DNA from 3 places in the Cohnella suwonensis genome. Region 1 is predicted to be linked to each of the others. Evidence: riboswitches for the same ligand, from Rfam matches in the RefSeq annotation. Region 1 holds a riboswitch; each other region holds the start of a gene.
The links. A riboswitch is a leader RNA that binds a small molecule or an ion and turns the genes downstream of it on or off. The one in region 1 is predicted to bind cyclic di-AMP.
Positions count from the first base shown of each region.

Region 2: it holds a riboswitch for cyclic di-AMP, as region 1 does, so the genes downstream of both, ACFPPD_RS16985 (ubiquitin-like domain-containing protein) here and ACFPPD_RS12540 (TrkH family potassium uptake protein) in region 1, are expected to answer to the same signal.
Region 3: it holds a riboswitch for cyclic di-AMP, as region 1 does, so the genes downstream of both, ACFPPD_RS11205 (hypothetical protein) here and ACFPPD_RS12540 (TrkH family potassium uptake protein) in region 1, are expected to answer to the same signal.

Region 1 is NZ_JBHSMH010000038.1:48,100-51,373, reverse strand. Features, by position in the region: gene ACFPPD_RS12545 (CPBP family intramembrane glutamic endopeptidase) at 1-507, opposite strand, end outside; cyclic di-AMP (ydaO/yuaA leader) riboswitch at 771-955, shown strand; gene ACFPPD_RS12540 (TrkH family potassium uptake protein) at 1,156-2,472, shown strand; gene ACFPPD_RS12535 (potassium channel family protein) at 2,486-3,148, shown strand; gene ACFPPD_RS12530 (cation:proton antiporter) at 3,162-3,274, shown strand, end outside.
Region 2 is NZ_JBHSMH010000062.1:12,006-15,279, forward strand. Features, by position in the region: gene ACFPPD_RS16975 (HD domain-containing protein) at 1-137, shown strand, start outside; gene ACFPPD_RS16980 (TatD family hydrolase) at 161-934, shown strand; cyclic di-AMP (ydaO/yuaA leader) riboswitch at 1,113-1,331, shown strand; gene ACFPPD_RS16985 (ubiquitin-like domain-containing protein) at 1,702-2,859, shown strand; gene rnmV (ribonuclease M5) at 3,007-3,274, shown strand, end outside.
Region 3 is NZ_JBHSMH010000030.1:55,002-58,275, forward strand. Features, by position in the region: gene ACFPPD_RS11200 (peptidylprolyl isomerase) at 1-247, opposite strand, end outside; cyclic di-AMP (ydaO/yuaA leader) riboswitch at 651-847, shown strand; cyclic di-AMP (ydaO/yuaA leader) riboswitch at 1,091-1,258, shown strand; gene ACFPPD_RS11205 (hypothetical protein) at 1,372-1,788, shown strand; gene ACFPPD_RS11210 (potassium-transporting ATPase subunit F) at 1,908-1,985, shown strand; gene kdpA (potassium-transporting ATPase subunit KdpA) at 1,999-3,274, shown strand, end outside.

The DNA of each region.
Region 1 (3,274 bases):
TACCCCCCAACGAGCCGCGTATTGCAGCGCTGAAGCGACGGATTCGCTATTGCTCTCGCCGGAAGAAGCGGGGGACGCGCTCTCCCTTTCGGACGCGTGCTCCCAGCCGACGAGAGTCCCTTTTTCCATGTTCAGATACAGGACAAGCCTGCCGGAATAACCGGCGGATTGAAGGGAGACGGCATAGACGTCCGTCGGTGCGCGATCGGACCATTCCTTATCGTAAACGGCGTTCAGCTGATTTTTCGTTAGGTAGCCGACCGCGTCGCCGTCCGAGAGGTGGGTCACTTCCGCGTTCCGCGCGATTCCCGGGGCGAGACCGAATTTGCTCTCCGCCAAGGCGAACGCTTGGGTCTCCGCCTCCGCCCGGGTGAGCACCCCTTCCGTACCCGACGAGAACAATTGGCCGGTATTGGGGAATACTTGGACGAGCAAGAAGAGGAAAAGGCCGGCCGCGGCCGTCCATACCCAGCGGCGATCCAGTCGCGAAAGCTGCGTTCCGTTCATTTGACATCTCTCCTTACGCAATAAAAGCCGAAGTAAACGCATACAGCAAGGCCGCGCGAATCCGCTGCCGTTATTTTCATCCAGTATCTCGCATTTTCGGCGAAAATGAAAGCAAAGCGGACGATAATCGTTGTCTGGGCGTCCTATCGGGCGAATAGCTTTACCATAGTCGTTCAAACGCCTCGGTTTGACTTAAAATTGGTGTTGTCCCCCTCCGATGGAAAGAATATAATTCGGTGGTACGTTTCATAGATGACGATGAAACGAAAGAAGAGCCGAATTTCCGAACGACGGAAAACGGGGGAACCAACCGCTCACGGGTACAAGTTCTATTGTATTCGCGGAGACCGGGGTGAATTCCAAGCGGCGGCGCCGACCGCCGTTGGATAGGGCAGCCTGTTCGTGCCCGAACCCGACAGCTAACCTCGTAGGCCAAGCGCGAACAGGAATCGTGTGCGATTTTCGGGCACTGGGATTCCAGTGCTTTTTTTGTGCGGTCAGAAGGCATAAGATGATCGGATTTACGGGAGAATCGACGCTTTCGGGCAAACTAGAGAATATCTTCCTCGCGTTCCACCATGCGGAAGGTAAAATCATCATCGGTTGATGGAGGGAAAGCCAGTGCTGCGCAAGTTGTTCGAATCTATAATGGCTTCTCCGCCGCGTCTTCTCGTTATTGGGTTCGCCGCGATCATTTTAACGGGTGCCGGCTTGCTGATGCTTCCGTTCGCCCATACGGGCGACGCGCAACCGAGATTCATCGATACGCTGTTTACCGCGACTTCGGCGACGTGCGTGACCGGTCTCGTCGTCGTCGATACGGGGACGTATTGGACGACGGCCGGACAATTGATCATTCTGACGATGATCCAGATCGGCGGACTCGGCTTCATGACGATGGCGACGCTGTTCGCGATCGCGTTGAAGAGGCGAATTTCGCTCAAGGAACGGTTGGTGCTTCAAGAATCGTTTAACCAATCGAGCATAGAAGGCATTATCCGGCTCGTCCGCAAGGTGATTCTCTACGCGCTGTCGATCGAACTCGCCGGGGCAGTCTTGTTCACGATCCGGTTCACGTTCGATATGCCGTTCGGGAAGGCGTTGTACCGGGGCGTGTTCCATGCGGTGTCCTTCTTCAATAACGCCGGCTTCGATGTGATGGGAGATTACCGCAGCTTGGTCGATTACGTCGGCGATCCGTTCGTCAACATCGTGACGATGCTGCTCATCATTCTCGGCGGTCTCGGCTTCGTCGTGCTTGCCGATCTCGTCGACATTCGCAATCCGAAGCGGAAGCTGTCGCTTCATTCGAAAGTCGTCCTGAGCATGAGCGGCATTCTCATTCTGGCGGGCGCGATTCTGATCTTCGTGTTCGAGTATACGAATTCGACAATGGCGCAACTGAATTTCGGGGAGAAAATATTGGCGGCGTTCACGCAGTCCGTTTCCCCGAGAACCGCCGGCGTGAACACGATCGATCTCGGGGCGATGAGGCAAGCAACCCAGTTCTTCATGATCATCCTCATGTTCATCGGCGCGTCTCCGGGATCGACGGGTGGTGGCATCAAGACGACGACGTTCACGGCGCTGATCGGCGCGGTCGTTGCGATGGTGCGCGGCAAGGAAGACGTCGTGTTTTTCAAATACCGGCTTGCCCAAGAAAGGGTGTACAAAGCGCTGACGGTCACGATGTTCGCCTTCGGCCTCGTCATTCTGGCGACGATGATCTTATCGACGACGGAAGATCAACTATTTCTGAAAATTTTGTTCGAGGTCACGTCGGCTTTCGGCACGGTCGGGCTATCGCTCGGGATCACGCCCCAACTGACGCTCGCGGGAAAAATCATCATCATTATCATGATGTTCATCGGCCGGCTCGGACCGCTCACGTTGACTTACGCGCTCGGACCTAGACAAGGACGTCAGCTTTATCGTCACGCGGAAGGCAAAATCATAATCGGATAAGGAAGTTGACGTCATGAAATTGAACCAATTCGTCATTATCGGGCTTGGCCGGTTCGGCTCCAGCCTCGGTCGCGAGCTTATTAATCTGGGGTATGAAGTGCTCGGCGTGGACCGGGACGAAGAAAAAGTGCAGGAGATGTCGAACGTGCTGACGCACGCGATCGTCGCGGATGCCACCGAGGAGGAAGTGTTGAGATCGGTCGGCGCCCGCAACTTCGATTGCGGCGTCGTCGCGATCGGCGACGATATCCAGGCGAGCATTCTCGCGACGATTCTCTTGAAAGACCTCGGGGTCAAGAAGGTCGTCGCGAAGGCGGTATCCGATCTGCACGGCCGCGTGCTGGAGCGGGTCGGCGTCGATCGGATCATCTATCCCGAAAGAGACATGGGCGTGCGCGTCGCTCATCAGCTCGTCTCTCCGAATCTGCTCGATTATATCGAGCTTTCCAAGCAATATACGATCGCCGAGCTTCAGGTGCCGAGCTGTCTATCGGGCAAATCGCTCGACGACGTGAATCCGAGAGGGCGCTTCGGCTGCAGCATCGTCGCGATCAACAAGCCGAAGGGCATCATCATCGCTCCGGTCGCCAAGGACGTCTTGTCGACGGACGACGTCATGGTCGTCATCGGGACGAACGATCAGATCGAACAATTCCAAGAGTCCATCGGGCAATAGGAGAATCCGCTTAATGGAAACCGAAGTCGCGCAAACCGTCCACCATCTGCTATTGTTGTTCCTGCTCGTCTTCGCCGCGGGAATTCTGACGGGAAGGCTCGCGTCATGGATTAAAGTTCCCGACGT
Region 2 (3,274 bases), on a different contig from region 1:
TTTCGATGAAATCCGACATCATTCAATCGATCGCGGGTCTTCACCGCGGCAAATACAACGTGTATTATCCGGAGGATTTGGTGCTTCCGCACGCCCATCGGCTCAGTTCCGAGACGCGCAACAAACTATCTATATAATAGAAGGGAGACAACTTCCGACAATGCTTATCGACACGCACGCGCACCTTGATTCTTCCAAGTTCGACAACGATCGCGAAGACGTCATTTCCCGCGCGCGGGAAGCCGGCGTGGATACGATCGTCAATATCGGCTTTAACCGGGAGACGATTCCGACGACGATGGCCCTCGCGGAAAAATACCCGTTCATCTACGCCGTCGTCGGCTGGCACCCGACCGATGCGATCGACATGAGGCTGGAAGAGGACCTGGCGTGGATCGAAAGGCTGTGCAGCCATCCGAAAGTCGTCGCCATCGGAGAGATCGGGCTCGACTATTATTGGGACACGTCCCCGAAGGATTTGCAGCAGGTCGTGTTCCGCGAACAGATCCGGCTCGCCCGCCGGCTCAAGAAGCCGATCGTCATCCATAACCGGGACGCTCACGAAGACGTCGTCAGATTGCTCAAGGAAGAGAAAGCGGAAGAAGTGGGCGGCATCATGCATTGCTTCTCCGGAAGCTGGGAGACGGCCAAGTCGTGCCTGGACATGAACTTCCATATTTCGTTCGGAGGACCCATAACTTACAAGAATGCCAGGGTGCCCAAAGAGGTGCTCGAAAGGGTTCCGATCGACCGATTGCTCATCGAAACGGACGCCCCGTATTTGACTCCTCACCCTCACCGGGGGAAGAGAAACGAGTCGGCTTACGTTCGTCTCGTCGCGGAGGCCGCGGCGGAAATCAAAGGAATTTCTTTGGAAGAATTAGGTAAAATAACGAGCGAAAACGCGAAGCGCCGATTCGGCCTCACGAGATAAACGGAATATTCGGGAGAAAAACGGAACGATTCTAAGAAAAAACTAGCTTTTTCCGCTCATTCCAACGGAGAACCGCCCGATTTTCCATGAAAATAGGGAAATTCGTCCGATGCACCTTCTTTACACCTATGTTCGATAGAGGTTATGATCGTAGGCAGAAGTTTGAATATGACATTCCTTTTCCAGTGCGCTTAATCTCCCGAAAGGGAGAACGGGGGACCCAACGCGGCGGCGAGCAAGCAATACGTCCAAGGCGGTCCGAGCAATCTTGGGGTGAATATCGCAAGCGGCATGAACGCGCCTCTATCCGAGCTACGCGTCTTGACCGGGAGCGATTAGGGCGACTCTCTTTGCCCGAATCCGACAGCTAACCCCGTAAGCGTTATAGAGAGAGGTCAACTCGTGCCGCGATAACATCCTATCATTCCAACTGCGGAAGCCACGAACAGATCCTCTGTCTCGATGGCTTTTTGTGTTGCGAGCATAACCTTTCCCATACGCCAACGGGTATGAGAGAGGTTATGCGGAGGCCTTTCGGAAGCAAGAGAGAGATGAAAACTCTCGCTTACGAATGGTTCCCCAAAAGGGGTATCCGGCTTGTACGAACGGTACAGGCATGCACGACTGGACAAGGCGGCGCGAATTTCGAGAGCCCATGAAACCGATCGAGGGCGAGCTTCGAAGCGTCGTTAACATTATGGATTAGTCGCGTCTGACAAGTATCATGCATCACAGTCGACGGCGGGGCTATGAGGAGGAACGAGAAAATGGGCAGTATTCCCGTAGCGGATACCCATGATCCACGACCGACCGGCAAGCTTATCGCACTGCGATGGAAGCATGAGCATTTGCGCGTAGCCATTTTGGGCGCAATTCTCGTTTTTGCCATCACGATGACGTTCATGTCGCTCTTGCAAAAGGCGGCCACGAAGAACGTCACGATTATCGATAACGGAGTCGCCTCCGTTATTGCCACCCAGACCAACAACGTCGAAGAGCTGTTCGCGGAACGTAACATCCGCGTCGGACCTTTCGACAGCATGTCGGGGCAACTGACCGACAAGTTGGACGAAGGAACCCGGATCGTCATCGATCGGGCGGTAAGCATAACGGTTAAGGCGGACGGCAAGGAGCAAGTGGCCCATACGACCGCCGACACGGTCGGCGCGGCCATCGGCTCGCTGAATCTCGGTCTCGCGGGGGACGATCGCGTCTCTCCGGCGGCCGGCACGGCGCTCGCCGACGGAATGACCGTATCGGTCGTTCGGGTACGCAAGGAAGTGACCGAAACGAAGCTTCCGATCGCGTTCAAAGTCGTGGAACAGAAGAACGCCGATCTGGAGACCGGCAAGACCAAGGTCATTACTCAAGGCAAAGCGGGCGTCGTCGTCTACAAGACGGAACGCGTCTACGAAGACGGCAAGCTCGTCAGCCAGGAAATGATCGAGAAAACCGTCGCGCAACCGGCCGTACAGAAAGTCGTCGCGGTCGGCACGAAGAAGAAAGCGGAAGTGGCAACGGCCTCTTATACGGGAACGCCGAGCGCCGCCGAAGCCCAATTCGTCAGCTTGAACGGCAAGAAAGTCAAAGTCCGCCGTCTGCTGACGAACGTGACGTTGACCGCGTACTCCGCCGGCTTCGCGTCGACGGGCAAGACGAAAGGCGACTCCGACTACGGCGTCACCTCGTCGGGAGCGATCGTCAAGGAAGGGCGCACGATCGCGGTCGACCCGCGCGTCATTCCGATCGGCTGGTGGGTGTACATCGAGGGCATCGGATTCCGAAGAGCCGAAGATACCGGCGGCGCGGTCAAGGGCAAGAAGATCGACGTCTACTACGACAGCGAATCCCATGCCAACAAGTTCGGCACGAAACGCGGATTCAAGGTGTACGTCATCGGCCCGGTCAAACCGTCCGCGGATTGATCGGCGCAATAATGCGAGTCCAAGAATCGGGGAGAAGCCCATGCGGCTTCTTCCCGATTCTTTTGCCGTAGGGTATAGACTTGATGTATCGGTCAAGTTCATATACGCTTGTAACCATAAAAGAAGCGGCAAAGGCGGTATCGGAAGTTGAATATCCAGGAAATCATCGTCGTCGAGGGCAAAGACGATACGACGGCGGTGCAACGGGCGGTCGGCGCGGACACGATCGAGACGGGCGGTTCCGCGGTCGGCGAGGACGTCCTTCGGCGAATCGAGTTGGCGCAAGCCCGCAGGGGAGTCATCGTGCTGACCGATCCCGATTCGCCGGGCGAGCGCATACGCAAGCTCGTGTCGGAGCGGGTGCCCGGCTGCAAGCACGCGTTCCTGACGAAGGACGAAGCGAGAGGCCGCCGGG
Region 3 (3,274 bases), on a different contig from region 1:
TGTTGACGGTGTTCGGCGCGACTTTCGGATACAGCTCGACTTTGATCGTCTTGCCGCTGTCCATCTCGATCGTTACGATCGGGTTATCGCCGCTAGTGTCTACTCCGTTCATCGGGGAAGCCTCCTGTGTGGCGGCGGCATTGCCGCCTTCGTTGGATTTGTTGTTGCCTCCGCAACCGGTCGCGACGAGCAAAAGCGCGACGAGCGCGAGAAGCGTAAGGGTCAAGCGATAACGCGAAGTGCTCATTACAAGTCCCCCTTGTCCTCTCTATGTCCCTTCGTATCATATCATAGCGGAGAAGGCGGAATCCAGAAATGGGAAGGGGCTAGCGGGGTAATCGCTTGCGACTATGGGATGTGCGCATTTGGGCTATTGCGATATTTTCGAAAACGGAAGAGATAGAGAGCTGGAAGGAGCATTGTAAAGATCGTCGATCTTGTAAGCGGTACAATTGCGTCGCGAGGCGAAAAGCGGCGAAATAGCACATGCTGGTATTCCTTTACAACGGATGGCGGCAGGCGTAATATTCGATTCAGTTATTCGTGAGTGAATAAGATTCTCCTTATTCCATTCCGAATAACCTTCGCAAAGCTTCTCTATCGTCAGAGGACGTCGGAGGCGTGTTTGCTTGGCCAATTGGATATTGTTCCATTCGTAATCGCTGAGTTTCCGTGAATATACGGAAAACGGGGGAACCATCGATGGCGGACGACCGGTGTGAGAGCCGGGAATCCGCCGTCCGGGGTGAATCCCGGCGCCGCCGCACCAAGGATGCGGCCCGCCGGGTAGGGCGACTCTCACCGCCCGAATCCGACAGCTAACCTCGTAAGCGTAGAGCGTGCAACCGGTCTTTCTTTTCGGGATCGGCATGCCGCCATGGAGAGAGGATGATGAACTTGTGACCGTAACGGCCGCAGGGGAATCGCGATTCAAGCGGGCAAGCGCCCAGATGCGCTTAGCTTCTATCGAATCGTCCTCTGCGGTTTTTCTGTTATTCAGTATGGATTCGTTTCACGCTTATCCATTTCCGAATAACCTACGCAAAGCTACTTCGGCGTCATGGGACGCTGAAGGCGTGTTTGCTCGTATGCATACGATTCGCTGAATTCCCGGAATAACCGGGAAGCGGGGGAACCAACGGATTGCGCCGACCGCGCGTCCATGGGGTGAATCCCGGAGCCGTTCGCGGCTTCGGGTAGGGCGACTCTCACGCCCGAATCCGGCAGCTAACCTCGCAAGCGTTCCGAGAGAGGCAACTTATCGTGACGGCACGGTTATATTTCGCCATGCCCGAAGCCGCGAGAAGAGTCCCTCTTCCCGCGGCTTTTTTCGTTGCTTCCTCCGGGTACGAAGACAGGAGGAGTAGAAAGATGGGTGACCGGGATATCGTCTTGGTATCTGCCCCGAACGTAGCCGGCGAGCGATTCATGAAAATGCTGAAGCATAAACGGATCCCTTTCGCGGCCATCGTCAACAACGCGTCCGAATACGAGAGAATCATGGCGCTCGGCGCGGAGCGCGTTATCGTCGTCAATACGACGAAGGAAGACTCCTGGATGATTCCGGAGGTGCCGGTCGGCAAAGTGTATTTGTTCGAGAAAAGCCTGACCCTCTGTTGCAGGTACGCGCAGATCTGCCGCAGCTGGACGTCCAAGCCGATCTACGTCGTTACGGGGAGCCACAATCCGAGGCACGTCTACAAAGGACTGGGCGTCAACTACGTCATTCATAGTAACGCTCGGGACTACGCATTTCTCATTACCGATGACCTGATCGTCAAATCGTAAGGAGGCTATTCCATGCTTGATCTGTATATGGTGTTGCTATTGGCGGGAACCTTTGCGTTGTTCTACGGATTTTTGGCTTGGTGCAGCCGGATCGCCGACGGATCGGGGGGGGATCGCCAATGATCGTCGTATCGATTTTCACGGCAGTCGTCTTTATCTATTTAATATACGCTTTGGTAAATCCGGAGAAGTTCTAGAGGAGGAAGGGCTATGGGCCTGTTGCAAATCGTCATCGTTCTGGCGGTGCTCGCGCTGCTGGTGAAACCGGTCGGGAGTTACGTCTATCACGTATTCTCCAACGAACCTAACCGGCTGGACCGTATTTTCGGACCGTTCGAAAGACTCATCTATTGGCTGATCGGACTGAAGAACAGAAGCGGGATGACGTGGAAAAAATACGCGCTGAGCTTCCTGCTGACGAATATCGTGCTCGTGGCGGTCGGTTACCTGGTCCTGCGATTGCAAAAATACTTGCCGTTCAACCCGAGCGGCATCGACAACATGGAGCAGACGCTTTCTTTTAATACGATCATTAGCTTCATCACGAATACGAACTTGCAGCATTACAGCGGGGAGTCGGGCCTGTCCTACTTCACCCAGATGGCCGTCATTATCATGATGATGTTCACGTCGGCGGCCACGGGTTTCTCGGTGGCGATCGCGTTCGTGCGGGGCATCACGAGCAAGGGCGAGACGATCGGGAACTTCTTCGAGGATTTCGTGAAATCGCACACCCGGATTTTCTTGCCGTCGGCCGTCTTGGTGACGCTGCTGCTCGTGGCGCTTCAAGTGCCCCAGACGCTAGACCCGACGCTGACGGTAACGACGTTAAGCGGGGCCGTGCAAAATATCGCGATCGGTCCGGTCGCGGCGCTTGAATCGATCAAACATCTGGGGACGAACGGCGGAGGTTTCTTCGGCGTCAACTCGGCGCATCCGTTCGAGAACCCGAGCCCGCTGACGAACGTCGTCGAGATTTTGTCCATGTGGACGTTACCTGCCGCCCTTCCTTACGTATACGGCCGCTTCGCGAAGAACCGCAAGCAAGGCTGGGTCGTGTTCGGCGCGATGATGACGTTGTTCCTGGCGTTCCTTGCGCTCATCTACTTCTCTGAGCTGCGCGGCAATCCCGCGATCAACGCGATGGGAATCGATTCCTCGCAAGGCAGCATGGAAGGGAAGGAAGTTCGTTTCGGCATTCCGCAGTCCGCGTTGTTCACCGCAGTCACGACCGCGGCGACGACGGGGACGGTCAACAACATGCACGACACGCTCACTCCTCTCGGCGGCCTCGGCGCGCTAGGCGAGATGATGCTCAACGTCGTGTTCGGCGGCAAGGGCGTCGGGCTGATCAATATGCTGATGTACGCGATGTTGGGCGTCTTCCTATGCGGTCTAATGGTCGGCCGCACGCCGGAATTCCTCGGCCGCAAAATCGAACCGAGGGAAATGAAATTGATCGCGGTGGCGATTCTCGCCCACCCGT